One region of the Pseudomonas sp. SDO5215_S409 genome, then DNA from elsewhere that is predicted to be linked to it. Evidence: predicted binding sites of a transcription regulator. Region 1 holds the regulator's gene; the other holds the start of a gene.
What was found. The regulator sigma-54, encoded in region 1, starts transcription at its own class of promoters, with help from an activator protein. The targets are predictions, from matches to a motif close to ANTGGCATNNANNTTGCTNT.
Positions count from the first base shown of each region.

Region 2: a site for sigma-54 is predicted at 3,698-3,717, ahead of ACW9H9_RS00440 (circularly permuted type 2 ATP-grasp protein). Genes of this name have one in related genera too.

Region 1 covers NZ_JBSVWN010000017.1:72,888-88,008, reverse strand. The annotation lists gene hisD (histidinol dehydrogenase) at 1-1,065, opposite strand, end outside; gene hisG (ATP phosphoribosyltransferase) at 1,193-1,828, opposite strand; gene murA (UDP-N-acetylglucosamine 1-carboxyvinyltransferase) at 1,956-3,221, opposite strand; gene ACW9H9_RS11735 (BolA family protein) at 3,246-3,485, opposite strand; gene ACW9H9_RS11730 (STAS domain-containing protein) at 3,600-3,905, opposite strand; gene ACW9H9_RS11725 (MlaC/ttg2D family ABC transporter substrate-binding protein) at 3,902-4,549, opposite strand; gene mlaD (outer membrane lipid asymmetry maintenance protein MlaD) at 4,561-5,028, opposite strand; gene mlaE (lipid asymmetry maintenance ABC transporter permease subunit MlaE) at 5,028-5,825, opposite strand; gene ACW9H9_RS11710 (ATP-binding cassette domain-containing protein) at 5,825-6,634, opposite strand; gene ACW9H9_RS11705 (KpsF/GutQ family sugar-phosphate isomerase) at 6,922-7,896, shown strand; gene ACW9H9_RS11700 (KdsC family phosphatase) at 7,897-8,421, shown strand; gene lptC (LPS export ABC transporter periplasmic protein LptC) at 8,430-9,002, shown strand; gene lptA (lipopolysaccharide transport periplasmic protein LptA) at 8,989-9,519, shown strand; gene lptB (LPS export ABC transporter ATP-binding protein) at 9,519-10,244, shown strand; gene ACW9H9_RS11680 (RNA polymerase factor sigma-54) at 10,425-11,918, shown strand; gene hpf (ribosome hibernation-promoting factor, HPF/YfiA family) at 11,994-12,299, shown strand; gene ptsN (PTS IIA-like nitrogen regulatory protein PtsN) at 12,310-12,774, shown strand; gene rapZ (RNase adapter RapZ) at 12,777-13,634, shown strand; gene ACW9H9_RS11660 (HPr family phosphocarrier protein) at 13,651-13,923, shown strand; gene ACW9H9_RS11655 (ZIP family metal transporter) at 13,956-14,849, opposite strand; gene ACW9H9_RS11650 (superoxide dismutase) at 14,882-15,121, opposite strand, start outside.
Region 2 covers NZ_JBSVWN010000001.1:145,718-160,838, reverse strand. The annotation lists gene msrA (peptide-methionine (S)-S-oxide reductase MsrA) at 1-597, shown strand, start outside; gene ACW9H9_RS00450 (nuclear transport factor 2 family protein) at 601-1,029, opposite strand; gene ACW9H9_RS00445 (alpha-E domain-containing protein) at 1,144-2,094, opposite strand; gene ACW9H9_RS00440 (circularly permuted type 2 ATP-grasp protein) at 2,098-3,507, opposite strand; gene ACW9H9_RS00435 (hypothetical protein) at 3,888-4,433, shown strand; gene ACW9H9_RS00430 (hypothetical protein) at 4,520-4,738, shown strand; gene ACW9H9_RS00425 (hypothetical protein) at 4,751-4,885, shown strand; gene ACW9H9_RS00420 (LysR family transcriptional regulator) at 4,887-5,804, opposite strand; gene ACW9H9_RS00415 (aldo/keto reductase) at 5,916-6,899, shown strand; gene ACW9H9_RS00410 (CDP-diacylglycerol diphosphatase) at 6,970-7,731, shown strand; gene ACW9H9_RS00405 (hypothetical protein) at 7,783-8,802, shown strand; gene ACW9H9_RS00400 (cupin domain-containing protein) at 8,863-9,681, opposite strand; gene ACW9H9_RS00395 (alpha/beta fold hydrolase) at 9,824-10,630, shown strand; gene ACW9H9_RS00390 (aldolase) at 10,671-11,459, opposite strand; gene ACW9H9_RS00385 (haloacid dehalogenase type II) at 11,463-12,167, opposite strand; gene ACW9H9_RS00380 (LysR family transcriptional regulator) at 12,281-13,114, shown strand; gene ACW9H9_RS00375 (DoxX family protein) at 13,137-13,547, opposite strand; gene ACW9H9_RS00370 (sugar ABC transporter ATP-binding protein) at 13,948-15,121, shown strand, end outside.

The DNA of each region.
Region 1 (15,121 bases):
GATCGCACCGGCGTGGCGAATATGCGGCAACCAGGCTTGCGGGTCGGCCACGGACAACTCCAGGTGCTCGGGCGCAATACGGTTGGCCACTTCGATGGCCTGCTCCATGTCGCGGGTCAGAATCAACGCACCCCGGCCATTGATGGACTTTTCGATAATCTCGGCGCGGTCCATGGTCGGCAGCAGCTTGGCGATGCTGGCGGCGACCTGGTCGAGGAACCCGGCGTCGGGGCTGACCAGAATCGCTTGCGCGTCTTCGTCGTGCTCGGCCTGGGAAAACAGGTCCATGGCGATCCAGTCCGGGTCGGTCTGGCCGTCGCACACCACCAGAATCTCCGAGGGCCCGGCGATCATGTCTATGCCGACCTGGCCGAACACATGACGCTTGGCCGTGGCCACGTAGATGTTGCCCGGGCCCACCACTTTGTCGACCTTCGGCACGCTTTGGGTGCCGTAGGCCAGCGCGGCAACGGCCTGGGCACCGCCGATGGTGAACACGCGGTCGACCCCCGCAATGCAGGCGGCAGCCAGTACCAGCTCGTTGATTTCACCGCGCGGGGTCGGCACCACCATGACCACTTCGGCTACCCCGGCCACCTTGGCGGGGATCGCGTTCATCAACACCGAAGACGGGTACGACGCCTTGCCGCCCGGCACGTACAGGCCTGCGCGGTCCAGCGGCGTGACCTTTTGGCCCAGCACCGTGCCGTCGGCCTCGGTGTAGCTCCAGGACTCCTGCTTTTGTTTTTCGTGGTAGCTGCGCACCCGCGCCGCCGCCACTTCCAGGGCTTCGCGCTGAGGCGCGGTGATGCGGGTCAGTGCCAGTTCCAGGCGCTCACGCGGCAGGATCAGGTCAGCCATGGACTTGACGTCGAGGGCATCGAACTGGCGGGTGAAGTCCACCAGCGCCGCATCGCCGCGCTCGCGAACAGCCTTGATGATGTCGAGCACCCGCCCGTTGACCGAGTCGTCGGACACACTTTCCCAGCTCAGCAGATGATCCAGATGATGGGCAAAATCCGGGTCGGCAGCGTTGAGTCGGGCAATTGCAGTGGACGTGGTCATAGCGAGGGCCTCAATAGAATGGCAAAAACTCAGGCGCCCTAAACTAGCAGTCGTTTCCGCTTGGGCACCTGAGAATTCTGGCTATGAGGCGGATAGACGGGCGTAGCTTTTCAGCTACGCGGGTGAGTCAACCGCGGTGTCGCGACTCCACTGCCGTGCGCAGGGTGTCGATCAACGCCTGGATACGGGCGTGCTGCATTTTCATCGACGCCTTGTTGACGATCAGCCGGGAGGTGACGTCGGCGATGAAGTCCTGGGGTTCCAGGCCGTTGGCGCGCAAGGTGTTGCCGGTGTCGACCACGTCGATGATCTTGTCGGCAAGGCCGATCAGCGGCGCCAGCTCCATCGAGCCATACAGCTTGATGATGTCGACTTGGCGGCCCTGTTCGGCGTAGTAGCGCTTGGCGATGTTGACGAACTTGGTGGCCACGCGCAGGCGGCCTTTGGGCTCGACATCACCGACGCGGCCGGCGGTCATCAGCTTGCAGCGGGCGATACGCAGGTCCAGCGGCTCGTACAGGCCCTGGCCACCGTATTCCATCAGCACGTCCTTGCCGGCAACGCCGAGGTCGGCCGCACCATGCTCGACGTAGGTCGGCACGTCGGTGGCGCGCACGATCAACAGGCGGACGTCGGCCTGGGTCGTGGGGATGATCAGCTTGCGGCTCTTGTCCGGATTCTCGGTCGGCACGATGCCCGCTTCAGCCAGAAGCGGCAGTGTGTCGTCAAGGATGCGGCCCTTGGACAGTGCAATGGTCAACATGGGAAACGTCAGTCCTTCATCAGGCTATTGCTGTCCGGTCGCAGTGGGCGCCAGACACAGATCGAGGCCTTTACAGACCTCGATTGAAACAAAACCAGTGGGTACGTCCCTGTACCCGCAGCGGGCCCTAGCCCGGTACGCGGCGGATTTTCGCGCCGAGCATCTGCAACTTCTCTTCGATGCACTCGTAGCCACGGTCGATGTGGTAGATGCGGTCGATCAGGGTGTCACCTTCGGCGCTCAGTGCCGAGATCACAAGGCTGGCCGAGGCGCGCAGGTCGGTCGCCATCACGGGCGCGCCCTTGAGCTTGTCGATGCCGGTGACGATGGCCGTGTTGCCTTCGACCTGGATCTTGGCGCCCATGCGGTGCAGTTCGTACACGTGCATGAAGCGGTTTTCGAAGATGGTTTCGATCACGGCCCCGGTGCCTTCGGCAATCGCGTTCAGGGAAATGAACTGCGCCTGCATGTCGGTCGGGAACGCCGGGTACGGAGCGGTACGCACGTTGACGGCTTTTGGCCGCTTGCCGTGCATGTTCAGCTCGATCCAGTCTTCGCCCGTGGTGATTTCTGCACCGGCTTCCTTGAGTTTTTCCAGGACGGCTTCAAGGATGGTCGGATCGGTGTCCTTGACCTTGACGCGGCCACCCGTGACGGCAGCGGCCACCAGGTAGGTGCCCGTCTCGATACGGTCCGGCATCACTTTATAGGTGGCCGGGTGCAGGCGTGCGACACCGTCGATGGTGATGGTGTCGGTGCCGGCGCCGCTGATGTTGGCGCCCATGGCGATCAGGAAGTTCGCCAGGTCGACCACTTCCGGCTCGCGCGCGGCGTTTTGCAGGACGCTGCGGCCGTTGGCCAGGGCAGCGGCCATCATGATGTTCTCGGTCCCGGTCACGCTGACGGTATCAAAGAAGAAGTTCGCGCCACGCAGGCCGCCTTCTGGCGCCTTGGCCTTGATGTAGCCGCCTTCGACGTCGATGACCGCGCCCATGGCTTCCAGGCCACGGATGTGCAGGTCGACCGGGCGCGAACCAATGGCGCAACCGCCAGGCAAAGCCACTTCGGCTTCACCAAAGCGGGCAACCATCGGGCCCAGCACCAGGATGGAGGCGCGCATGGTTTTCACCAGCTCGTACGGCGCAACCAGGGTCTTGATGGTGCGCGGATCGATTTCGACCGCCAGTTTTTCGTCGATGATCGGCTCGATGCCCATACGGCCGAACAACTCGATCATGGTGGTGATGTCGTGCAGGTGCGGCAGGTTGGCCACGGTGACCGGGCCGTCGCACAGCAACGTGGCGGCCAGAATCGGCAGGGCGGAGTTCTTCGCCCCGGAAATGCGGATCTCGCCATCAAGACGAGCGCCACCGGTAATAATCAATTTATCCATAAAAATCTCGACGCCTAGAGGGGCTCAGGTGCGCTCGGCCCAGGCCGCGCGGCTGAAAAATTTCATAGTGACCGCATGGATGCTGCCGTCGGTGATCCACGGGTTCAAATGGGCATAGATCTGCTGCTGACGCTTGACCGGGCTCAATGCCGCCAGTTCATCGCTAATCACATTCAGCTGGAAGTTGCAGCCTTCGCCCTCAACTTCGACGTTCGTTTCGGGCAGCTTTGCTTCAAGGAAGCTCTTAACTTCTAGGGCCTGCATGATCAACCTCTATCGGCGCCCAGTGCGCGCGGGTCGCACATCATACAAAAAAGCCCCGCGCCTGCGAACCCCGCATGGCAGGACTCTGACGGGGGGCTTCTTTAAATGTATGGCTCAAGGATGCGCCAGCAGCTCGGTCAAACCGCAAACCTGGGCAATTTCACGCATATCTTCGGGCATGGCACGGATGCTGACGGCTTTTTTGGCCGCCTGGGCATCGCGCAAAAAGCACAGCAGCAAGGACAAGCCGACGCTGGTGGACTTCACGACCGAGGAGCAATCCAGCACCAGCGCAGGCGCGGTGCTGGCATTGATCAGCGCCTGGCCCTGCTTGCGCAGGGCAGGCCCGGAGCGGTAATCGAGCACGCCACTGATGAACAGCTCGCCCGCCTCTCCCTGACGAATGGCCGATTCGGTCATTGGGCAGGTTTCCCGGCAGCTTTGTCGGTTTCTTCCTTGGCCTTGGCCACTTCACCGGCCCAACCATTGATGGTCTTGTCCAGATCGTTGCCATTGCGCTGCATCGCGTCCGCGAACTGGTCACGGAACAGCTTGCCGATATTGATACCGTTGATGATCACGTTACGCAGCTTCCACTCGCCGTTGACCTTTTCCAGCGTGTACGACACTGGGTACACGGCGCCGTTGCTGCCCTTGACGGTCATGCCAACGCTGGTGCGGTCGTCCGACTCGTCCTTGGGCGCATCCACGGTGATGCCCTGGTTGTTGTACTCGAGCAAGGCGTTGCCATAGAACTGGAACAAACCGCGCTTGAAGTTTTCCTGGAAGCGGGTCATCTGGTCAGGCGTGGCTTTGCGCGAGTACTTCACGGTCATGATGCTGCGGGAAATGCCTTCGGCATCCACCACCGGACCGACAATGGTATTGAGCGCCTCGTAAAACTTTGTAGGGTCCTGCTTGTAGGCTTCCTTGTTGGCGCTCAGGTCCGACAACATTTTGTTGGTGGTGTCCTGGACCAGGTCGTGCGCAGAGCCTGCCGCGTTAGCCATCAACGGCAGCGCTGCAAGCAGTACCAACAGGCCACGTCGCAAGGTGGAGATCATGAACACATTCCTCATTTGGCGTCTTTATTGACGGTATTGAGCAGGAATTTACCGATCAAATCCTCCAGCACCAACGACGACTGTGTGTCATGAATGGTCGAGCCATCCTTGAGCAAGGCTGTTTCCCCGCCCACGCTGATGCCGATGTACTTCTCGCCCAGCAGGCCTGCCGTGAGAATGGATGCGGTGGAGTCGGTCGGAAGGTTATTCACGCTCTTGTCCACTTGCATCGTCACGCGGCCGGTGAAGCTGTCGCGATCAAGATCGATAGCAGTGACCTTGCCGATGGTCACACCGGCCATGGTCACTTTAGCTCTGACAGTCAAACCGGCGATATTGTCGAAATAAGCATAAAGTTTATAGGTGTCGGCCGTCGGGCTGGCCGAAAGGCCGCTGACTCGCAGGGCCAGCAACAGTAAAGCCAGGATGCCAGCCAGCAAGAAAAGGCCTACACCGATTTCCACAGTGCGGTTTTGCATCAGAAATCTCCAAACATCAAGGCGGTCAAAATGAAGTCAAGGCCCAGTACCGCCAGCGAGGCGTACACAACGGTCTTGGTAGTGGCGCGACTGATCCCTTCTGAAGTGGGCTCACAGTCATAGCCTTGGAATACGGCGATCCAGGTCACGACAAAGGCAAAAACGATGCTTTTGATCACACCGTTGAGCACATCACCGGAAAAGGTCACGCTGTTTTGCATGTTGGCCCAGTAGGAACCGTCATAGACGCCCAGCCAGTCCACAGCCACCCACGAGCCGCCCCAGATACCCACCACGCTGAAGATTGTCGCCAGCAGAGGCAAGGAAATGAAGCCGGCCCACAGGCGCGGGGCCACGATGTACTTGAGCGGGTCCACGCCGATCATTTCCAGGCTGGACAGCTGCTCGGTGGCCTTCATGTTGCCGATCTCGGCGGTCAGCGCCGAACCTGCGCGGCCGGCAAACAGCAATGCCGTCACCACCGGGCCCAGTTCACGCAACAGCGTCAGGGCCACCATCTGCCCCACCGCCTGCTCGGAACCGTAGCTGGACAAGATGTTGAACCCCTGCAGCGCCAGCACCATGCCGATAAAAATACCGGACACCACGATGATCACCAGGGACATCACGCCCACAGCGTGCAGTTGCTTGAGCAACAGGCCAAAGCTGCCGGCAATGCTGCCGCGACCGAGCAGGGCGTGAAACAGAAAAATCGTCGACCGGCCAAGCACCGACAGGATATCGATGGCGGCATGCCCGAAAAGGCGGACCCTTTCGATTAAAGATGTCTTGCGCATCAGCGCTTCCCCAGGAGATCTGCGCGGTAGTCCGCTGCCGGAAAGTGAAAAGGCACAGGGCCATCGGGATCGCCGGTCATGAATTGACGAATGCGCGGGTTGTCAGCGTTCATCAGCTCCTCAGGAGTGCCCTGGCCCAGCACCTGCCCATCACCGACCACATAGAGGTAGTCGGCAATGCTCGCGGTTTCGGCCAAGTCGTGGGACACCACGATGCTGGTGATACCCAGTGCATCGTTGAGCAAGCGGATGAGCCGCACCAGAACGCCCATGGCGATAGGGTCCTGGCCGACGAAAGGCTCGTCGTACATGAGGATCTGAGGGTCCAGCGCAATGGCCCGCGCCAGGGCGACACGACGCTTCATGCCGCCGGACAACTCGTCAGGCATCAGGTCGATGGCACCGCGCAGCCCTACGGCCTGCAGTTTCAGCAACACAATGTCACGAATCATTTCATCAGAAAGCTGAGTGTGCACCCGCAGCGGGAACGCGACGTTTTCGAAAACATCGAGGTCGGTGAACAGTGCACCGCTCTGGAACAGCACGCCCATGTGTTTGCGCGCATCGAACAGGTCGCTGCGCGACAACGTCGGCAGGTTTTGCCCGTTGACCCACACTTCGCCGGCACTGGGGCGCAATTGCATGCCGATCAGGCGCAACAGCGTAGTTTTGCCGCAACCGGACGGCCCCATGATGCCCGTGACCTTGCCGCGGGGAATGCGAATATCCACATTATTGAAGATGCTGCGCGTACCGCGCTTGAAGGACACACCCTTCAGCTCGACCGCGTAGGCGTTATCGGCACTCATCTAAACTCCTTGGGATGCAGCCTTTCACTCAGACACTTTGTTTTCGACAAATGCTTGCGCCGATTAGACACAAAGGCTGTGCGGACCGAACTGGCGGCGAACTATATCACCGCTGACACAGCGCGCCAAAGGCCGCAGCAGAGCTTGTTCAGATTAAGGACAGCTAAAAAATGTGGCTGAGTATCAATCTCGGGCAGCACCGGAATAAACCCTGACGAACTAGCGTGAGGGAATTGTGCATTACCGTTATAATCGCCGACTTTTCGTCAGGCTATACGATTTCAGACATGAGCCAATCCAGCGACCTCATCGAATCCGCACAACGCACCATCCGCCTCGAGCTTGAAGCCGTAGAGGGCTTGCTGGCCCATATCGACGCGGATTTCGTACGCGCCTGCGAGATGATTCTGGCCAGCACCGGCCGTGTTGTCGTGGTGGGCATGGGTAAATCCGGCCACGTCGGCAACAAGATTGCCGCGACCTTGGCCAGCACCGGCACCACCGCTTTTTTTGTCCACCCCGCCGAGGCCAGCCACGGCGACATGGGCATGATCACCAAGGATGACATCATCCTGGCGCTGTCCAACTCCGGCACCACCCACGAAATCGTGACCCTGCTGCCCCTGATCAAACGCCTGGGCATCAAGATGATCAGCATCACCGGCAACCCGCAGTCCACGCTGGCCAAGGCGGCCGAGGTGAACCTGAACGTACACGTTGCCCATGAGGCGTGCCCGCTGAACCTGGCCCCCACCTCCTCCACCACCGCCGCGCTGGTCATGGGCGACGCCCTGGCCGTGGCGCTGCTGGACGCGCGCGGGTTCACCGCTGAAGACTTCGCGTTTTCTCACCCGGGCGGCGCCCTGGGCCGTCGCCTGCTGCTCAAGGTGGACAACGTGATGCACGCCGGCGACGAACTGCCGCACGTACCACGCGGCACGCTGCTCAAGGACGCCCTGATGGAAATGACCCGCAAGGGCCTGGGCATGACCGTCATCCTGGAGGCTGACGGGCGCCTTGCCGGGGTGTTCACCGACGGCGACCTGCGCCGCACGCTGGACCGCACCATCGATATCCATACCGCCATCATCGACGCCGTGATGACCCCGCACGGCAAGACCGCGCGCCCGGACATGCTGGCCGCCGAGGCCCTGAAAATCATGGAAGACCACAAGATTGGCGCCCTGGTCGTCGTCGACAGTGACGACCGTCCGATTGGCGCCCTGAACATGCACGACTTGTTGCGTGCGGGAGTGATGTAAATGACCACAGACCTGATGCAACGTGGCAAACACATCAAGCTGGCGATTTTCGACGTCGACGGCGTGCTGACCGACGGCCGCCTGTACTTTTTGGAAGACGGCAGCGAATTCAAGACCTTCAATACCCTGGACGGCCAAGGCATCAAAATGCTGATGGCGGCAGGCGTGCAGACAGGCATCATCAGCGGTCGCAAGACGCCAGTGGTGGAACGTCGCGCACAAAACCTGGGAATTCCTCACCTCTATCAGGGCCGCGAAGATAAACTGGTGGTTCTGGACGAGCTTCTTGGCCAACTCAACCTAAGCTATGAGCAGGTCGCCTACCTGGGTGATGACCTGCCCGACCTGCCGGTCATTCGCCGGGTCGGCCTGGGCATGGCCGTCGCCAATGCGGCGGCGTTTGTACGCGAGCACGCCCACGGAGTGACGACCGCACGGGGCGGCGAAGGCGCTGCCCGTGAGTTCTGCGAGCTGATCCTGCGCGCCCAAGGCAGCCTTGAAGCGGCCCACGCCGCCTACCTATAGAGCGTTTTATGCTGAGCAAAAAAATTCGCAACTTCCTGATATTCGGGGTCATCGCCGCACTGTTCCTGGCGGTGGGCTACTGGAATATCAGCCCGGAGCGCTTCCTCGACAAGCCTGTTGCACAGGTCGACGAAGGCGCTATCGACTATTACGCCATCAACGCCCATAGCATCCAGTTCCTGCCCGACGGCAAGGTTCAGTATGAAATGACCTCCGACAAAGTCGAGCACCTGAAGGCGTCGGAAGTCACCCTGCTGACCAAGCCGGACATGAACCTGTACCGCGGCGCGGAATTCCCGTGGCATGTCACCAGTGATCGTGGCGAGGTCAACCCGGACGGCACCCAGGTGGAATTGATCGACTCGGTGCGCGTAGCCCGCACCGACGCAAAGAATCGCGAGACGCTTATTACTACAACTCGCATGACCGTATTCCCACAACAGCAATATGCGCAGACCGAGCAAAACGTTAGAATCGACGGCGCTGGCGGTGTATCGACTGGCAAGGGAATGAAGGCGTATTTGAAAGACAGCAGGATACACCTGCTATCGAACGTAAGAGGACAGTATGAGGCTCGTTAAAACCCTCCCTATTTTGCTCGGTCTGGGCGCAGCACTGGGAAGCGTGAGCGCCTGGGCTCTGCCGAACGATAGCCAGCAACCGATCCACATCCAGGCCGACGACGCGCAGCTGGATGACAAGCAAGGCATCGCCACCTACAAGGGCGACGTGATCATCACCCAGGGCTCGATGAAAGTGACGGGTAACACCGTGACACTGACTCGCACCCCTGCGGGCGATATCGACGTGGTTACGTCGGTAGGCAACCTTGCGTATTTTGAACAACTGCAAAAACCTGGCGACACGGTGCCGGTCAAAGGCTACGGCCTGACCATCCAGTACCATGCCCAGCAAAACCGCATCGTGCTGATCGACAAAGCCAAGGTCGTCAATGACGGCAACACCACCGAAGGCGAGAAAATCGTCTACGACACCGTGAAGCAGGTTGCCCAGGCGGGTCGCGCCAACGGCAACAAAGTGACCGCGCCACGTCCACGTATCGACATGGTTATCCAGCCGAAGAAGAAGGCCGAGTAATGGCAACCCTAAAAGCCCAGCATCTGGCCAAGGCCTATAAAAGCCGTCAGGTCGTGCGCGACGTCAGCCTGTCGATCGACAGCGGCCAGATCGTCGGCTTGCTCGGCCCCAACGGTGCCGGCAAGACCACGTGTTTCTACATGATTGTCGGCCTGGTTCAGGCAGACCAGGGCCGTGTGCTGATCGACGACCTGGACGTCAGCCACCAGCCAATGCACGGTCGTGCGCGCGCAGGTATCGGCTATCTGCCTCAAGAAGCGTCGATCTTCCGCAAGTTGTCGGTATCGGACAACATCATGGCGATCCTGGAAACCCGCAAGGAACTCGACCACGCCGGGCGCAAGCAAGAGCTGGAAAACCTGCTGCAGGAATTCCACATCAACCACATTCGCGACAACCTCGGCATGAGCCTTTCCGGCGGCGAACGTCGTCGCGTGGAAATCGCCCGCGCCCTGGCCACGGCGCCGAAATTCATCCTGCTGGATGAACCTTTCGCCGGTGTGGACCCGATCTCCGTAGGCGATATCAAGCAGATCATCCATCACCTCAAGGCGAAGGGCATCGGCGTACTGATCACCGACCACAACGTACGCGAGACGCTGGATATCTGCGAAACCGCGTACATCGTCAACGATGGACAGCTGATTGCCGAAGGCGACTCCGCCACCATCCTGGCCAACCAGTTGGTCAAGGAAGTGTACCTGGGGCACGAGTTCCGCCTGTAACACCATGGTATGAGGCCCTGCACACTGGAGCGCGCGCGATAAAAACCTCAGTGTTTTTATTGTTACCGCGCTCTAGGCAAGGCCCCCGATATCAGGCATATAATTTGCTTATGTTTGGCGCTCACGCGCCCTGTCGTGGATGGCGCACTGCGCCGGCGAATAAGGTGTTAAGCCCCTGCCATGAAACCATCGCTAGTCCTGAGAATGGGCCAGCAGCTGACGATGACCCCGCAGCTGCAACAGGCCATCCGCCTGCTCCAATTGTCGACCCTGGACCTGCAACAGGAAATCCAGGAGGCCCTGGAGTCCAATCCGATGCTCGAACGTCAGGAAGAAGGCGACGACTTCGATAACGCCGACCCCCTGGCCGACAACATCGAGCAAAAGCCCAACACCGACGTACAGGAACCCTCCTACCAGGAAACCGCCCCGACGGTGGACAACCTCGAGGACGGCGAATGGGGCGAGCGCATTCCCAACGAGCTCCCTGTGGACACCGCCTGGGAAGACGTCTACCAGACCAGCGCCAGTAGTCTGCCAAGCAACGATGACGACGAATGGGACTTCACCACCCGCACGTCTGCCGGCGAGAGCCTGCAAAGCCACCTGCTCTGGCAGCTGAATTTGGCCCCCATGTCGGACACCGACCGCCTGATCGCCGTCACCTTGATCGATTGCATCAACAATCAGGGTTACCTGGACGAAACCCTCGAGGAAATTCTCGAAGCCTTCGACCCGGAACTGGACATCGAACTGGACGAAATCGAAGCCGTCCTGCACCGCATCCAACAATTTGAACCGGCCGGCATCGGCGCCCGTAACCTGGGTGAGTGCCTGCTGCTGCAACTGCGTCAACTGCCCGCCAAGACGCCTTGGCTGAGCGAGGCGCAACGCCTGGTGACCGACTACATCGACCTGCTGGGCAGCCGCGACTATAGCCAGTTGATGCGCCGCATGAAGCTCAAGGAAGATGACCTGCGTCACGTCATCGAGCTGGTACAAAGCCTCAACCCGCGTCCCGGCTCGCAAATCGAGTCCACCGAAGCCGAGTACGTAGTGCCAGACGTGATCGTGCGCAAGGACAACGAACGCTGGCTGGTGGAACTGAACCAGGAATCGGTGCCACGCCTGCGGGTCAACCCGCAATACGCAGGCTTCGTGCGCCGCGCCGACACCAGCGCCGACAACACCTTCATGCGCAACCAGTTGCAGGAAGCCCGCTGGTTCATCAAGAGCCTGCAAAGCCGCAACGAAACCCTGATGAAAGTGGCCACCCAGATCGTCGAGCACCAGCGCGGCTTCCTGGAATATGGCGACGAAGCCATGAAACCGCTGGTCTTGCACGACATCGCCGAAGCGGTGGGCATGCACGAATCGACGATTTCCCGGGTAACCACGCAAAAATTCATGCATACCCCACGGGGTATTTATGAGCTGAAATACTTTTTCTCCAGCCATGTCAGTACCTCCGAAGGCGGCGAATGCTCGTCCACGGCGATCCGCGCAATCATCAAGAAACTGGTTGCAGCGGAAAATCAGAAAAAGCCGTTGAGTGACAGCAAGATCGCTGGTTTACTGGAGGCACAAGGCATTCAGGTAGCCCGTCGCACGGTCGCCAAGTATCGCGAATCCCTCGGGATCGCGCCTTCCAGCGAGCGCAAGCGTTTGATGTGACGGGTTCGCCATAGCGTTCCGGCAGCAGGCACCCCGGCCTGCTGCTTTATGCACTGGCAACGAAGGAGAAGCTGTATGCAAGTCAACATCAGTGGACACCATGTAGAAGTCACTCCACCGCTGCGCGACTACGTCGAGCAGAAGCTCAAGAGGCTCGAGGGGCATTTCGACAAGATCACCAACGTGCAGGTCATCATGAAGGTCGACAAGCTTCAGCAGAAAATTGAAGCGACCCTGCAGATCCCCGGGGGTGAAGTCGTCGCCAACGCCGAGCACGAAGACATGTATGCCTCAATCGACTTGCTCACCGACAAGCTTGATCGCCAACTCAAAAAGCATAAGGAAAAGAACCTGAGCCTGCTGCAAGGCACGGGTCGTTAACTCTCCCCCCATGATCCGACTTGAAACCATCCTGACCCCCGGCCGTTCCCTCGTGAACGCGCCGGGCGGCAGTAAAAAGAAAGCCCTCGAACAAATTGCCAACCTGATCAGCCGCGAAGTGCCTGAGCTGGAAATGCAAGAGGTGTACGAGGCTCTGATCGCCCGTGAAAAGCTCGGCTCGACCGGCTTTGGCAACGGCATCGCCATTCCCCATTGCCGCCTTAAAGGCTGCGAAGCCCCGGTGAGCGCCTTGCTGCACCTGGACGCACCCATTGATTTTGACGCCATTGATGGCGCCCCGGTCGACCTGCTGTTTGTGCTGCTGGTCCCGCAGGCTGCCACCGATGCGCACCTGGAGCTGCTTCGGCAGATCGCCAGCATGCTTGACCGCAAGGAAGTACGCGACAAACTGCGCAGCGCCGCCACCAACGAGGCGCTCTACCACGTTGTCCTGGATGAACAAAACGGGCAGTAATCATGCGTTTGATCATCGTCAGCGGCCGCTCTGGCTCGGGTAAAAGTACCGCCCTCAATGTGCTTGAGGACAACGGGTTCTACTGCATCGACAACCTGCCCGCGGGCCTTTTGCCGGAGCTGGCAGAACGCGCCCTGATCCATACCGAACTGGCGCAACCGCTGGTCGCTGTCTCGATCGACGCCCGCAACCTGCCCAGCCACCTCACGCGCTTTCCCGAGTTGCTGGCCGAGGTGCGCGCCAAGCACATCCATTGCGACGTGCTGTACCTGGATGCCGACGAAGAAACCCTGCTCAAGCGGTTCTCCGAAACCCGCCGACGCCACCCCCTGAGCAGTCCTCATCGCTCGCTGGCCGAAGCCATCGAGGACGAAACCAGCCTGCTCGGGCCGATCATTGATCTGGCCGACCTCAAGATCAACACCACGGACCTGAACCTGTATCAACTGCGCGATGCCATCAAGCTGCGCCTGTTGAACCAGCCAGAGCCCGGCACCGCCTTTTTGGTGGAGTCCTTCGGCTTCAAACGGGGCATGCCGGTGGATGCCGACCTGGTGTTTGACGTGCGCTGCCTGCCCAATCCGTACTGGAAACCCGAGCTGCGGGAACAGTCGGGGCTGGATGCGCCCGTGGCCGAGTACCTGGCCGCGCAACCGGATGTCGAGGAGATGTTCCAGGACATTTCCAGCTACCTGCTCAAATGGCTGCCCCGCTTTGCGGCCAGTAATCGCGCTTATGTCACCATCGCCATTGGTTGCACCGGCGGCCATCACCGCTCCGTCTACCTGACCGAACGCATTGGCCAGTTGTTGCAGCAAACCCTCAAGAATGTCCAGGTTCGCCACCGCGACCTCATCTGAAAGGAACACCCCCGCGATGCCCGCTCTGGAAATTGAAATCATCAACAAATTGGGTTTGCACGCCCGTGCTTCGGCCAAGTTCGTCGGCGTTGCCGGGCAGTTTCCTTGCCAGATTCGTGCGGGGCGCTCACCAGACTCCATGGTCGACGGCAAAAGCATCATGGCAATGATGATGCTGGCCGCTGGCAAGGGCACCACCATTCATCTGAAGACCGAAGGCGAGCAGGAAGTCGAAGCGATGAACGCGTTGGTGGCGTTGATCAACAACTTTTTTGACGAGGGTGAGTAACGCCACCCTCAAAGGCCAGGGCTAAAACGGCGTCATCCCAGCGCCGTGTCCATCACCATCATCAAGCAGAACCCGATACACAGTCCCAGGCTCGCAAGCTTTTCATGGCCATTGTGCCGGGACTCGGGAATGACTTCATGAGTCACCACCAGCAACATCGCCCCAGCGGCCAGCGCCAGGCCCAGCGGCAGTAACACCTCGGCCAGGGTGACAAGCCAGGCACACAGCACGGCGAACAAAGGCTCGACAAGACCCGACGCCGCCCCAATCAGAAACGCCTTGACCCGCGACATCCCTGCCCCGGCCAGTACCAACGCAATCACCAGGCCCTCCGGTACATCCTGCAAGGCAATGCCCATGGCGAGGCTGTCGGCACCGGGCATGCCGCCCCCCGCCGATACGCCGACAGCCATGCCCTCGGGAATGTTGTGGGCAATGATGGCCGCGACAAACAACCAGATTCGTGGAGCAATGACCGCACGTTCGGGGCTTTCCAACCGCCTCTCAGGCGTGGTGCCTGACACTTTGCGGTCCACCAGATACAGGCCGAAGGCACCGAGCATAATGCCAAAACTGACCAACCCGCTTGCGCCCCAAGGGGCCAGCCCAAGGTGCTCAGCGGCAGCAATACCGGGCACGATCAGCGAAAACGCCGTGGCAGCCAGCATCACGCCAGCACCAAAACCCAGCAAGGCATCATTTAACGCCTGGGGCATTCGGCGAATCACCAACACCGGCACCGCACCCAATGCGGTGCCCAGCGCACAAATGGCGCCGCCTTGCAGCGCCCGCAACATACGCGGCTCCAGCTCCAGCCAGGCCATGCCTTTGGCCACCAGCAATGCAGTCCCTGCCAACATCAACAGCGAGCCAAACGCATAACGAAACATTCGCACGCTGCTGATCGCCAGTGTTTCCGTGCCCATAGTCAGCCTTAGATCTTGTTGTAGGTGGGGGTTCAGGCCAACGCGGCCTGATAACGTTCAGCGACTTCCGGCCAGTTGACGACGCTATAGAACGCATTGATGTATTCGGGGCGACGGTTTTGATACAGCAGGTAATAAGCGTGCTCCCAGACATCCAACCCCAGCACCGGCGTATTACCGTTCATCAGCGGGCTGTCCTGGTTGCCGCTGCTTTCCACCACCAGGGTCTTTTGCGGCGTGACGCTCAGCCAGGCCCAACCGCTGCCAAAACG
Region 2 (15,121 bases), on a different contig from region 1:
ATCGCGCCACCTGCGCTGGACCTGCCGAGCGACGGCAAACTGCAAACGGCGGTGTTCGCCGGGGGCTGCTTCTGGGGTGTGCAGGGCGTGTTCCAGCATGTGCAAGGCGTCAAGAACGCCGTGTCGGGTTACGACGGCGGCGCACCCAGCACCGCCCAGTACGAAAGCGTCAGTGACGGCGATACCGGCCATGCCGAGTCCGTCTCGGTCACGTACGACCCCAGCAAGGTCAGCTACGGCAAGCTGTTGCAGATCTATTTTTCGGTGGCCCACAACCCCACCGAACTCAACCGCCAGGGCCCGGACACCGGCACCCAGTACCGCTCGGCGATCTTTGCGCAAAATGCCGAGCAGCAAAAGGTCGCCCAGGCCTACATCGCCCAGCTCGACGCGGCAAAGTCCTTTGACAAGCCCATCGTGACCCGTATCGAGATGGGCAAGACGTTCTACCCGGCCGAGTCCTATCACCAGGACTTCCTGACGCAAAACCCGACCTACCCGTACATCGTGATCAACGACCTGCCGAAGGTGGCCAGCCTTAAACAGCTGTTCCCCGACCAGTACCGGGCGGAGCCGGTGCTGGTGAAAAACCAGTAAGCCTCAGCCGCGCGCCTGGGCCAGGTAAGGGGCCAGGCGCCGGCCCATTTCCTCACCCAGGGCCTGCAGCCCGCTCAAGGGGCGGACCATCACTTCAAACTCGATGATCTGCCCCTGCTCGTTGAAGCGAATCAGGTCGATGCCCTTGAGCTGCTTGTCGCCCACCCGGGCACTGAACTCCAGCACCACGCTGTGACCGTCGGCGGTGGCCAGTTCGCGGTGGTAGGTGAAGTCCTCGAACACTTGGATAACGGTATTGAGAATCATCGACACCACCGGCGCGCCGGGGTAGGGCGTATGGGCCATGGGCGAGCGGAACACCGCGTCGGGGGCCAGCAGTTCGGGGAGGGCGCTCAAGTCGCGCTGGGCAAGCATGGCGTGCCAGCGTCGCAGGGTGTGTGCAGCGGCAGGGGTCAGGGAAAGGTCGGACATGGTCTGGGCCTGTTCTTGTCGGTGAGCGCCCAACATAAAAGCGCTGGGCGCGCCGATCAATGACCCAAACTGACAGAATCCTGCCCTAGGCGTACACGCCGGGCAGGCAACACGCTAGACCACTTCCAGGTACGAGCTGTGTATCGCCCGGGCCAGTTCGCGCACGGTTTCGATAAATTCCGTCAAGCGGCTATGCAGCCCGTCTTCCAGGATTTCTTCGATGCCGGTGTAGCGCAGCCGTGCTTCGAACTCTGCCGCCAACCGCTGCGCGGCGCGGCCGTAGCTGCCCGGCAAGCCTGCCAGGATCTGGTTCAGCTCTTCGATGCACGCGTGCAACGAGCGGGGCACGTCGCTGCGCAGCAGCAACAGCTCCGACACCGAGCGGGCGTTCAGCGCATTCGGGTACAGCTCGGTATAGGCCTCGAACGACGACAACGCGCGCAACAACGCGCTCCACTGGTAGTAGCCGCGTGCCGACAGGTCGCTGACTTCTTCGGACTCCTCGCCAAACATTTCGTAGCGCGCATCCAGCAGGCGCAGGGTGTTGTCTGCCCGTTCGACAAAGGTGCCCAGGCGGATGAACCGGTAGGCGTCGTTGCGCATGATGGTGCCCGACGTGGCGCCGCGAAACAGGTGCGAGCGCTGCTTGACCCAGTCACAGAAGTGGCTGATGCCATGCCGCGCCAACCCACCGGCGGCGATGCTGCGCATTTCCAGCCAGGTGGCGTTGAGGTTTTCCCACATGTCGGCGGTGATACGCCCGCGTACCGCATGGGCGTTGCCCCGCGCGGCGCGCAGGCAGTTGTAGATGCTGGCCGGGTTCTCTGCATCCAGGGCAAAGAAGTGCAGCATGCGTTCGGCGTCCAGTTGTTGGTGGCGCTCAAGGTAGCTGTCCAGGGTGCCGCTGCTGAGCAACGACATGGCCAGTTCGTCCAGCCCGTCGCTGCGCCCGGCCTGGGGCATCAACGACAGCGAATAACTGACTTCCAGCATGCGCGCCAGGTTTTCGGCGCGTTCCAGGTAACGGGACATCCAGTACAGATCTGCGGCGGTTCTACTCAGCATGATTCAGCCCTCCACCACCCAGGTGTCCTTGGTTCCGCCGCCTTGCGACGAGTTGACGATCAATGAGCCTTCCTTGAGTGCCACGCGGGTCAGGCCACCGGGCACCAGGCGGGTTTCCTTGCCCGAGAGCACAAAGGGGCGCAGGTCGATATGCCGGGGTGCGATGCCGTTTTCGACAAAGGTCGGGCAGGTGGACAGGCTCAAGGTCGGCTGGGCGATGTAGGCGTGCGGGCGGGCCTTGATGCGTTGGCGGAAGTCCTCGATTTCGGCCGCGCTGGCGGCGGGGCCGACCAGCATGCCGTAGCCGCCGGAGCCCTGGGTTTCCTTGACCACCAATTGCGGCAGGTTGGCCAGTACGTGGGACAACTCGTCGGGCTTGCGGCACTGGAAGGTCGGCACGTTTTGCAGCACCGGTTCTTCATTGAGGTAAAAACGGATCATGTCCGGCACGTAGGGGTAGATGGACTTGTCGTCCGCAACCCCGGTGCCGATGGCATTGGCCAGCACCACGTTGCCCGCGCAGTACGCCGCGACCAGGCCGGGCACGCCGAGCATCGAGTCGGGGCGGAACGCCTGCGGGTCGAGGAACGCGTCGTCGATGCGCCGGTAAATCACGTCCACCGGCTTGGGCCCGTCGGTGGTGCGCATGAACACCTTGAGGTCGTGCACGAACAGGTCGGCACCCTCGACCAGTTCCACGCCCATTTCCCGGGCCAGGAAGGCGTGTTCGAAAAACGCGCTGTTGAAGCGGCCTGGGGTCAGCACCACCACGTTGGGGTTGTCCAGGCGGCTGGAGCTTTTCAGGGTCTTGAGCAGCAGGTTGGGGTAGTGGTCCACCGGCGCGATGCGCTGCTTGGCGAACACTTCGGGGAACAGGCGCATCATCATTTTGCGGTCTTCGAGCATGTAGCTCACGCCGCTGGGGGTGCGCAGGTTGTCTTCCAGCACGTAATACGTGCCGTCGCCATCGCGTACCAGGTCCACGCCCGAGACGTGCGAATAGATGTCCCGGTGCAGGTCCAGGCCGACCATCGCCTTTTGGTAACCCTCGTTGCCCAGCACCTGGTCGGCGGGAATGATCCCGGCCTTGATGATGCGCTGGTCGTGGTAGATGTCGGCAAGGAACAGGTTCAGCGCTTGCACACGCTGGATACAGCCGCGCTCGATCATGCTCCATTCGCTGGCAGGAATGCTGCGCGGGATGATGTCGAAGGGGATCAGGCGCTCGGTGTCCTGTTCGTCACCGTACAAGGTGAAGGTGATGCCGGCACGGTGAAACAGCAGGTCGGCTTCACGGCGGCGCTGGGCCAGCAGTTCGGGGGGCGTATTGGCCAGCCAGCGGGAGAATTCCTGATAGTGCGCACGGCAAACGCCTTGTGCATCTGTCATTTCGTCAAAGAAAGATCGAGCCATTCCAGTACCTTGTCAGTGCCCGGTGGTCACGCCTTGGGGGCACTGCCGCTTTAGAAAACGCATGTTTTTATGAGCCCGTGGCGTTGGGTGCCAACAGGCCTGGTCCTTACTTTCTTTTGAGGTGCAGATTGTGTCGGGGAGTGACGATTGCTCCTGTATTCACGCGGGGCAGGTGGGTGATTGAAGGAGTAAAGCAATGCCTGTGCCGAAACCCGTTTAGCGCCCCCGAAAGCCGCTGGCGCCACGTTTTTGGCCACCGCTGCCCGCAGGCGGTGCGTGTTATCGGCCGGTGCTGCGCCAAGACGGTGCAGGGCGTCCACTGGAACTTCGGGCGGTGGCGGTTCTTCTAACGGGATTGACCCCTGCGCGGAGCGCCGAACGTGCCCAGAATCATTTCACCGAACACGCCGGAGTCGGCGCTCACCGATCACACCGAACACAGTGCCAAGATCTTTGGCTCGCCCAAGGACCGCCTGGACTTCTACCGGCGCGAGATCCAGTACGAAACCACTATTTTGGCCAACCGCACCGATGCCTATCTAACAGCGCAGTCGTTTCTGGTGATCGCGTTCATTTCCGGCATGGGCAACCTCAACCCCGAGTGGGGCAAGCTGTTTACCCTGCTGGTGCCTGCGTTTCTGGCGACGTTGGGCATCCTCAGCTCCCTGAATGCCTGGCCGGGCATCCGGGCGGCCTATGTGATCATCGATCACTGGCACTACAAGCAAAGCGAACTGCTGCGCAGCGAACCAGTGATGGGCCTGGCCTATGACGAGTCGCCGCTGTTTTCCGAAATGGAGTCGTCCCACAAGGGGTATCGCAAGTCGCTGATGTTTTCCATGCGGGTGCCCTGGCTGTTCATGGTGTTCTGGGTGCTGCTGGGGGCGTATGCGTTTTATATCCAGGTCGACAACCCAGGGTCGTAGGCGCAAACGGAATGAACTTCATGGCCACGCGCAGACCCTTACCTGTACGCAGGCTGCATTTTCCGCGCGCCGCGAAGAGGTGACCCATGAGCACAACCCCCCGTAACGACCCGCAAGTCAGTGGCCGCAATGACCCGGCGATCGACGGCGGCGAGCCCGCGCCCGCCACCGGCGCAGACGCGCCCAAAGACCCCAAGGCCCCGAGCCATCCCAAAGCCGAAGAAAACGACTACAGTCCAGACTTCGAGCCCGAGCAGGAACACAAGCCCGAAACCGATGCCGATATCGACACCCAAGGCGGTTAGAGGAGCGCAATCATGGCAGGTGAAATCGACGAAGAACTCAACGACCCGGGCAACGAAGACCCGGGCTCGTTGATGGATGACGCACAGGTGCCGCTCAACGATCGGGATGACGCGCCAGACGCAGACCCTCGCAAAGACCCGGCGTGATTCACCCAGCGCCGATGGCGGCGGCGTGCGCGCGAATCATCTCCACTAACTGACGCAACCCCGGCTGTGCCTGGCGCCGGCTGGGGTAGTACATGCACAGCGGCGCGCCGATACAGGCCCACTCGGGCAATACCTCGACCAGGCGGCCGTCCGCCAATTCCTGTTTGACGCGGTGTTCCAGGCAGTAGCCGATGCCCACGTGTTGCAGCGCGGCATCGACCACGGTCTGGGTGTCGGCCGCGCTGAAATGCCCGGGCACGTCGAGCCGCTGTTGCCGGGCGCCATTGCCCAATTCCCATTTGTAGGTGGTCTGGTCCCCCAGGTACATGCGCACGCAGGAGTGCTGCAGCAGGTCCTTGGGCACCGCAGGCGTGCCTGCCCGCGCCAGGTAAGCGGGGGAGGCGACCATCACCCAGCGCAGCTCGCCGGTCAGCGGCACCGCCACCATGTCCTGGGGCACGGTGGCGCCGTAGCGGATACCCGCGTCGTAGCCTTCGGCAACGATGTCGATCATGCGGTCTTCGATCATCACGTCCAGGCGCAATTGCGGGTAGGCGCGGGTGAACTCGCCCAGCAGTGGCGACACCAGCAGCATCGCCGCATCCCTGGGCACGTTGAGGCGCAACCGGCCAATCGGTGATTCGCGGTACAGCTCCAGGGTGTCGAGGCCTTCCTGGATGGTGGCAAAGCCCAGGGTGAGTTTTTCGGCAAGCAGGGCGCCGGCGTCGGTGGGTTCCACGGCGCGGCTGGTGCGGTACAGCAACTTGACCCCCAGGCGGGTTTCCAGGTTGCGCATGGTGTGGCTCAGGGCCGAGGTGGTCACCCCCAGTTCATGGGCGGCGTGCCGAAAACTACGGCGGCGGATGATCGCCATAAACACATTGAGGTCGGCCAGTTCCGAGCGATTAAATGCAGCCATTTCAAGCACCTTTTGTAGGGGTTCGGTTTAACGCGGCGTTGAGCCCGATTCAACCTTTGATGATCTAGAGTAATGGTTTTTTTACTGAATGTTTGTGGCGGAGGCTTTTTTATGGGTATTGAAACCATCCGGATCCCGGGTATCGAAAAGGCGGTTTCGCGCATCGCCCTGGGCACCTGGTCCATGGGCGGCAGAATGTGGGGCGGTGCCGACAATGACGTGTCGGTACGCACCATCCGCCATGCGCTGGCCAGCGGGATCAACCTGATCGACACCGCGCCGGTCTATGGCCTGGGGTTGTCCGAAGAACTGATCGGCCGGGCCCTGCGCGGGGTACGTCATGACGCGGTGATCGCCACCAAGGCCGGCCTGCAATGGGACGACGGCACCACCCGGCGCAATGCCACGGCCAAGCGTATCCGCAAGGAAATCGAGGACTCGTTGGTGCGCCTGGAAACCGACTACATCGACCTGTACCAGATCCACTGGCCCGACCCGCTGGTGGCCCAGGAAGAAACCGCCATGGTGCTGGAAACGCTGCGCGCCGAAGGCAAGATCCTCAGCGTGGGCGTGAGCAACTATTCGCCCGCGCAAATGGACGATTTTCGTCAATACACCGCCCTTGCCAGCGTGCAACCGCCGTACAACCTGTTTGAGCGGGCCATCGACAGCGACATTCTGCCGTATGCCAAGCAGCACTCGCTGGTGGTGCTGGCCTACGGTTCGCTGTGCCGTGGCCTGTTGACTGGCAGCATGCACGCCGCCACGCGTTTTGAAGGCGATGACGTGCGCAAGCTCGACCCCAAGTTCAAGGCCCCGCGTTTTGAACAATACCTGGCAGCGGTGGCGGCGCTCGAGGTGTACGCCCGCGAATGCCACGGCAAGTCGGTGCTGGCGCTGGCGCTGCGCTGGGTGCTCGACCAGGGGCCCACCATTGCTCTGTGGGGCGCGCGCAAACCCGAACAGTTGAAAGGGTTTGAGGAAGCCTTTGGCTGGCGGCTGAGCGCCGATGACCTGCACCACATCGACCGTATCGTGGCCAGCACGATAAAAGATCCGGTGGGCCCGGAATTTATGGCCCCCGCCAAACGTTGACCTTTGCGACAGGGATGTCGGTCGTTGAAAAACAAGAAAGAACATCCCTGTCGTGTTGAGGTTTCGTTGCATGAAGCGCAGTACCGTATTAAAGATTGCCGGTGGCCTGGTGTGTGCCGGGGTGCTGGCAGGCGCCTATCAGTTGCGGGGCAACCCCGACGTGTTATGGCACATCGTCAGCCAGCAATGCGTGCCCAACCAGGCCGCCCACCAGGGCCCGAGCCCTTGCCTGCAGGTTTACCCGGACAAGGGCTTTGTCCTGTTCAAGGACCGCAACGGCCCTTATCAGGACTTGCTGATCCCCACCGATAAAGTCACCGGCATCGAAGACCCTGCCCTGGGCCGCGACTTGCTGCCGCATTATTTCACCCAGGCCTGGAAGCACCGCGACGTGTTGTCGACCGGCCTGCCCACGCCGATCGCCGACCGCTATGTGTCGCTGGCGATCAATTCACGTTATGGCCGCTCGCAAAACCAGCTGCACATCCACATTGCGTGCCTGCGCCCCGACGTGTTCACGACCCTCACGCAACAGGCCGCCACGCTGGATGAGCAATGGCGCACCTTGCCGGTCAAACTCATGGGCCACACCTACAGCGCCCGCACGTTGTCTGCCGCCGAGCTCGACCAGCGCGACCCGCTGAGCGTGCTGCATGACTACGTGCAGGCCCAGGACGACTCGATGGGCCGCTACAGCCTGCTGCTGGCGCCCGGCGCCAATGGCGACTTTGTGTTGTTGACCACCCGGTTGACGATTTCAGAGTTGAACCGCGCGTCTACCGAAGAACTGCAAGACCACCAATGCAACCTGATGAGCCAGCCGGCCGGTTGACTTCCCCGGCGCAGGGACGCGCCCACCTCCCTTTACTTGGATTGATCGTTGATGAAAGCTTTTTCGTTTTCGCGTCTGACGGGGCTCGCCTCCTTGATGTTGGCCGCCGGTGTCTCCCAGGCGGCGGCGCGCGAAGTGGTGCCGATCCACTCCACCGTCATGGGCAATGGCGACTTGCGCTACAGCGTGACCGTACAGGTCGGCAGCACCCAGGTCGAAGCCCAGCTGGACACCGGCTCGGTGGGCTTGCGGGTGATGCCCGGGGTGTTGCGCCCTGGCGATGCGCAGATCTCGAACGTGCCCGAGAAAGAGCAATACGGCAGCGGCGTGCACTTGATCGGCCGGTTGGCCCAGGCGCAAGTCGGGCTTGGGCATCTGAGTGTGAACATGCCGATCCAGTGGGTCGACACCGTCGAGTGCGACGTGGCACGGCCCAAGTGCATGGCCTCGTGGGTGCCACAAAAAGACTTCCTCATCGGCGGCGGCGACCCCCGCAAGGGCGAAGGCTACAAGGCCATCATCGGGGTTGGCCTGCACCGCTCGGGCGCGGGCAACCCGCTGGAGGCCATGGGCGGGCGCTGGATTGTGGTGCTGCCGTTGCCCGGGCAAAACACGCCGGGCCAGTTGATCATCAACCCCCGGCCGGATGAAACCCAGGGGTTCCGTTCGATCAGCCTGCAAAGCGTGCCGAAAAAAGCCAATGACGCGGCGCCTTTCTGGAAGGACCACGGGCTGCAAAGCTGCCTCAAGCGCCTGGACAATAACCAGCAGATCTGCGGCGAGAGCATCCTCGATACCGGCGCGGCGGGCTTTCGTGTGTCGGGCGACACCGGGCATCCGGCCTGGCCTGCCGGTATCCAGGCGCACTACAGCCTGCAAATGGCCGACGGCAGCGAGATGGGCCAGCACTTTCATGTCGGTGACAAGAGCCCGACGTACGTGCGCTTCAGCCCGGCCAAGGGCGGGGCGAATTTCACCGGCATCAACGCAGGCCTGCTGACCTATTTCAACAACGTGGTGCTGTATGACCAGAATGCGGGTGTGATTGCCCTCAAGGCACGGCCGCACTAACACGACCTTGCCAGGGCAGGGCACCGCCGGGGGCATCGAACCCCCGGCAGGTGCCAGTGGCTAGAGGGCCACTTCCTGGTGCTGCATCCATTCCCGGGGGCTGGTGCCGGTCTTGCGCCGAAAAGCGCGCGCCAGGGCCGACGGGCTCTCATACCCCACCTCATCGGCAATCAGCGCAATCGGGCGCCCTTCACGCAGGCGCTTTTGCGCCAGGCTCACGCGCCAGCACAGCACGTAATCGGCGGGCGTCTGCCCGACCACGCGGTGAAAATGCGCGGCAAAACTGGCCCGGGACATGTTGGACTCAATGGCCATCTCTGCCACGGTCCACGGCCGTTCCGGGCAGTTGTGCAGCAACGTCATTGCGCGTGCCAGGCGCATGTCGGCCAGGCCCGACATCATGCCGGTGGTCATGCTGTGATAGGCCATCATGTGCCGCAGGAACTGAATCACCATCAGCTCGAACAGCCGGTTCATCACCGCCTCGCGTCCGCAATGGGTGTTGAACGCCTCGCTGAACAGCCAGTCCAGCGTACCGCTGATCATGGGCACTTGCGTAAGCGGCATGATGATCGCGTCTGACAACGCCACGGCCAGCGGGTTGTCCAGGCCACCGTCGAAACGCAGGGCGGCGCACACCACCACGGCGTTGTTGGCCAGCAGGCGATGGGGCAGGGGGCGGGGCACCAGGATCAGGCTGGGCACCAGGATGCGCCGTTGCTCACCGGACATTTCCAGCGTGGCCTGGCCTTCCTTGAGCAAGTACACGCGCCCGCGTTGCTGCGGGTCGCGGATGTCGATGGCGCCCTGCAACGGGCCGCTGTGGAAGGTATCGGCGCCAATGCCGAAATGCTCGAGAAGCGTGGATAAACGGTCCATCAATCACCTACAGAAAATTTTTTATCGTTTTGGACGATCTGCGCCATATCCTCGACTAATAGCCTCCATATGTAAAACCCTGCACGGCATCATGGCTCCACGTTCAACGCCTTGAACGCCAACCTGCCAAGAGAACCACGCCATGAACAAACTTCGCTTTCCTGCCTTGTCGACCCTGTTTGCCGCCACCCTCATGACCGGTGCGCTGGCCTTGGGCGGCGTGACCAGCGCCTCTGCCGAGGCGCAAAAAGCCACCGTGGTGCTGGTGCACGGCGCCTTCGCCGACGCCTCCAGCTGGAACGGTGTCATCGCAGGCCTCGAAGCTGAAGGCTACCCGGTGATCGCGGTAGCCAACCCGCTGCGCGGGGTAAAAAGCGACGCTGACTACGTCGCCGACATCGTCGAACACACCCAGGGCCCGGTGATTCTGGTGGGCCATTCCTACGGCGGCTCGGTGATTTCCAACGCGGTGCACGGCAGCGGCAAGGTCAAGGCACTGGTCTACGTGGCGGCCTTCGCCCCGGAAAAAGGCGAAACCGCTTTTGAGCTGTCCGGCCGCTACCCGGGCAGCACCCTGGGCCCGACCCTGGATAAACCCGTGCTGTCCAAAGACGGCGTAACCGACCTGTACATCCAGCAAGACAAGTTCGGCGTTCAGTTCGCCGCCGATGTACCGGCCAAGGAAGCTCGCTTGATGGCCGCCGGCCAACGCCCGATTACCGAAGCTGCGTTGAAGGAACCTGCCGGCGATCCTGCCTGGAAAAACCTGCCGTCGTACTTCATATACGGTTCAGCAGACAAAAATATTCCCGAGGCCGCGCTTAAATTTATGGCCGAGCGTGCGAAGTCCAAGGAAACCATCGAGGTCAAAGGTGCTTCCCACGTGGTGATGGTGTCGAACCCGGCACGGGTCGTGGCGATCATCAACGACGCTGCCAACGGTCGATAACCCTCAAATAAAGGATTCCCGCGCCGGGCGCGGGAATCCTTTACTGGTCGAAATCAGCACCGCGCTGCTTCAACCGGCGCATGGCACTGTCCAGGTGCGCCTTGGCACTGGCCGGGTCCCCCTCGCGCATCTGCTCATAGGCCCTTTGCGCCACGGCGGGCTCAACGGGCTTTAACGCCTGCCCGCTGGCCATGGCCTTGAGTTGCACCTGGGCGGCGCGCTCCAGGTAGTACAAGTCGTCCCAGGCTTCGGCAATCGTCGGCGCCGCCACCATCACACCGTGATTTTTCAAGAACAGGATGTCGGCGTTGCCCAGGGCGGCGGCGATCCGGTCGCCCTCACGGTTGTCCAGTGCCAGGCCGTTGTACGCCTCGTCCACCGCAGTGCGCCCGTAGAACTTCAAGGCGGTTTGCCCCAACCACCGCAGCGGCGGCCCTTGCAGCAGGCACAACGCGGTCGCGTTGGGCATGTGGGTATGAAACGCCGCCCGGATACGGGGCTGCTGCTGGTGCAAACGGGCGTGGATGTAAAACGCGGTGGCCTCGGGCTGGCCCTGGCCGTCGATCACGTTCCCGGCAAAATCACACACCAGCAGGCGCGATGCGGTGATTTCGTCAAAGGCGTAGCCGTAAGGGTTGACGAAAAAAAGTTCGTCATGGCCCGGCACCACGGCCGAAAAATGGTTGCAGACACCTTCCTCCAACCCGTGCAGCGCCGCCAGTTGGAAACACGCGGCCAGTTCCACGCGGGCCTGTAGGGCGGCTTCGCTGTCCAGGTTCAGCCGCCCGGCCAGCGGGCGTGAGGCGGTGGGCGTAAAGGTATGGGCCATGGCTTACCAGCCCACCGATTGGAACAGCGCGGGAACGCCGTCGAGGGTGGGCAGAATCGCGTCGGGGCGGTAGTCGGGGAGCAACGGGCGGCCGGTGCCACGGTCGATCCACACGCACCGAAACCCGATGTCGCGGGCGGCGGCGTGGTCCAGGTGCGGGCTGGCGCAAATATGCACCACCTGGTCGAGGCTGACCCCCAGTTGCGCGTGGGCGTAATCGAACAGCTGGCGATTGGGCTTGTAGGCCCCGGCCTGCTGGGCGGTGATGACCCGGTCGATGTAGCCGCCCAATTGCGCGACGTTGCCAGCGATCACGTCATCGTCGGTGTTGGACACGATGCACAGCTTGTAGCCCAAGGCCTTGAGCTGTTTGAGGGTGCTGACCACTTCGGTGAACGGCGGCATGGCACTGATGCTGTCGGTGAGTATCGCGCCGTCCTGTTCGTCGGCGGGCAGGCCCAGCTCCTGCAGGGCTTTTTGCAAACCCAGGCCTGCCAGCGTGCGAAAACTGCGGTGCGGCGGGGTTTGCTCAAGGGCGTGTTCGTGGTGGTCATACACGGTGATCAGGGTGTGTGCGTCGACCTGATGCGCGCCTTTGGCCTTGAGGATGCTGTCGACGGCGGCGCGCAGGCCTTCGTCCCACTGGATCAACGTGCCGTAGCAATCAAAGGTCAGCCAGAGCGGGCGAGGGGAGTGTTCAAGAGGCATAGGGCACCTGTTCGGTAATAAAGCGACCCGTTGAGCATAGGAACGCTCGCGCTTAGTTGGAAATTAAATTAACCTCTTTTGGTCAGTTGAATTATCGATATGAGGCGTTTCCCATGTTTGATCTCGAACTGCTGCACAGCCTGGTGTGCGTGGTGGACGAAGGCAGCTTTACCCGGGCGGCCGAGCGGGTGCACCGCACGCAATCGACGGTGAGCCAACAGATTCGCAAGTTGGAGGAGAGCGTAGGCCAGGTCTTGTTGGTGCGCGACCGCTCGGGCCAGCAGGTCAGCCCCACCGAACACGGTGAATTGCTGACTCACTACGCGCGGCGTTTATTGAACCTGTCCCGCGAGGCACGTGAAGCGCTGAGCACCGAAGCGAGCGTGGTGCCGGTGCGGTTGGGCGTGCCCGAAGACTTTGACGCCGAACGCATGGCGTCGATGTTGTCGGGCTTTGTACGGGCGCGGCCTGAGGCCCGGCTAGAGACGGTCAGCGGCATGAGCACTGACCTGCGGCGGCACCTGGAAAGCGGTGAGATTGATATCGCCCTGATCAAGCGCGAGATCGGCAGCGGCGACTGCCATGCCAGTTGGCCGGAGCCCCTGGTGTGGGTGTGTGGGCGCGAGCAGGATCTCAACCTTGAAACCCTGCCACTCGCGCTGTTCCCCCAGGGCTGTATTTACCGCCAGCGGGCCACGCGCGCCCTGGACAAGGCCCGACGCAGCTGGCGGGTGGCGTTTGGCAGCCACAGCCTGACCGGCATCCAGGCGGCGGTGACCTCGGGGTTGGGCGTGAGCGTGTTGCCCCGCAGCGCGGTGCTGAGCAGCCACCGGGTGTGTGAAACGTTACCGGCGGTGCCGCCCTCGGAATTGGCCCTGGTCAGTGGCAGCGAGCGCTTGACCGCCACGCACCAGGGCCTGATCGATTTCCTGCGTGAGGCGGTCTGACACCGGCCTCAAGCGGCGGTTGTCAGTTCACCACCGCACGTTGCGCGCGCAGGTGATCCAGGCTGAAGCTGCCCGCGCCAAATACGGCGATCTGCAAGAAACCGCCGCATATGGCCAGGTTTTTCAGGAAATTGATCAATTGGCCCTTGTCACCGAAGTGGTTGTGAAAGATCAGCGCCGTCACCAGGGTGAACGCCGCCATCAACACCGCCACCGGGCGCACGCGATAGCCCAGCAGCAGGGCCGTGGCCAACCCCAGTTCGACCACCAGCGCAAGGCCGTAAGCCACGCCCGGCAAGGGCGCGCCGGCCGCTGCGATGTAGGCGATCGTGGCCGCCGGGGCCATTAGCTTGCCGATCCCGCTGAACAGAAACAGCGTGACCAGCAAGGCACGGCCCAGCAGCAGCGTGAGGTTTTGATTCGGTGTAGTCATGGGTACGACCTTGCGGTGGTGGGAAGGAGTCTGAACGCATCATTCCCGACGGCTTGAGCCCACAGAAGGTGTATTTGTTTATTCGTACTATTTGATTTGTTTATACCCTGCGGCGCCTTACCGAAGACCAAACATAAACGCGCCTTTCTTTGGGCTGTTCTCGCTCTTGGCCTTGATGGCGAAGCCTGCTGTTTATTCCACCGACCGCAAAAGCACTTCATCTGCCGCGTTCAACGTTCGCTCCGGAATCTAGATGAAACGTTTAATCAGGCATGATTGGATCCGCGCAAGCGCTTGCGTAAACAAATGTGTCTGGATTACAGTCAGCCGCAATCAGGTCTTCCTATGGCTGCCATCGGGAAACCCGGACTACAAAAATAATAAACGCAGGAGCTCAGTCATGAGCCTTGACCCCTTGCTTGAAATGCAGGGCATCAGCAAGACCTTCAACGGTCTGCGGGTGCTCAAAAGCGTCAGCCTGAAAGTGTATCCCGGCGAAATCCACGCCTTGATGGGCGAGAACGGCGCGGGCAAATCCACGCTGATGAAGATCCTTTCCGGCGCCTATCAGGCCGATGACGGCGGCACCATTTGCATCAATGGCCAGCCCGTCGCCAGTTACAGCCCCGCCACCGCGAAAACCCTGGGCATTGCCGTGATCTATCAGGAACTGAGCCTGTGCCCGAACCTGAGCGTGGCCGAAAACATTTACCTGGGCCGTGAGCTGCGCCGTGGCTGGCGCATCGATCGCAAGGGCATGGAGGCGGGCTGCGTCGAGGTGCTGGCGCGCCTGGGCGCCGAGTTCAAACCCACGACGCGCGTCAGCAGCCTGTCGATCGCCGAGCGCCAACTGGTGGAAATCGCCCGCGCGCTGCATGCAAACGCCAAGGTGCTGGTGATGGACGAACCCACCACGCCGTTGTCCTCGCGGGAAACCGATCGCCTGTTCGTGTTGATCAAACAACTGCGCAGCCAGGGCCTGGCAATCATCTACATCAGCCACCGCATGGCGGAAATCTACGAGTTGTCTGACCGCGTCTCGGTGCTGCGTGACGGTGAGTACGTGGGCGAACTGGCCCGCGAGGTGCTGTCTGCCGACGCGCTGGTCAAAATGATGGTGGGGCGCGACCTCTCAGGCTTCTACAAGAAAGAACAAACCGCCTACGCGCCGGGGCCGGTAGTGATGCGCGTGCGCGACATGGCCGACGGCAAGCGCGTGCGCCGGTGCAGCTTTGACCTGCACGCCGGTGAAGTACTGGGCATCGCGGGCCTGGTGGGGGCCGGGCGTACCGAGCTTGCACGGCTGATCTTTGCCGCCGACCCGCGTACCTCCGGCACCCTGGAAGTGGTCGGCAAGACCGTGACCCAACTGCGTACCCCGGCAGACGCGATCGGCGCTGGCGTGGTGTACCTCACCGAAGACCGCAAGGCCCAAGGCCTGTTTCTGGACATGAGCGTGGCCGGCAACATCAACGTGTGCGCCTGCGTGGCGGATGCTGGCGCGGGCGGCGTACTGGACCGCAAGCACGCCGCGCAACGGGCCAGCGAGGCGATCAAGTCGCTGGCGATCCGCG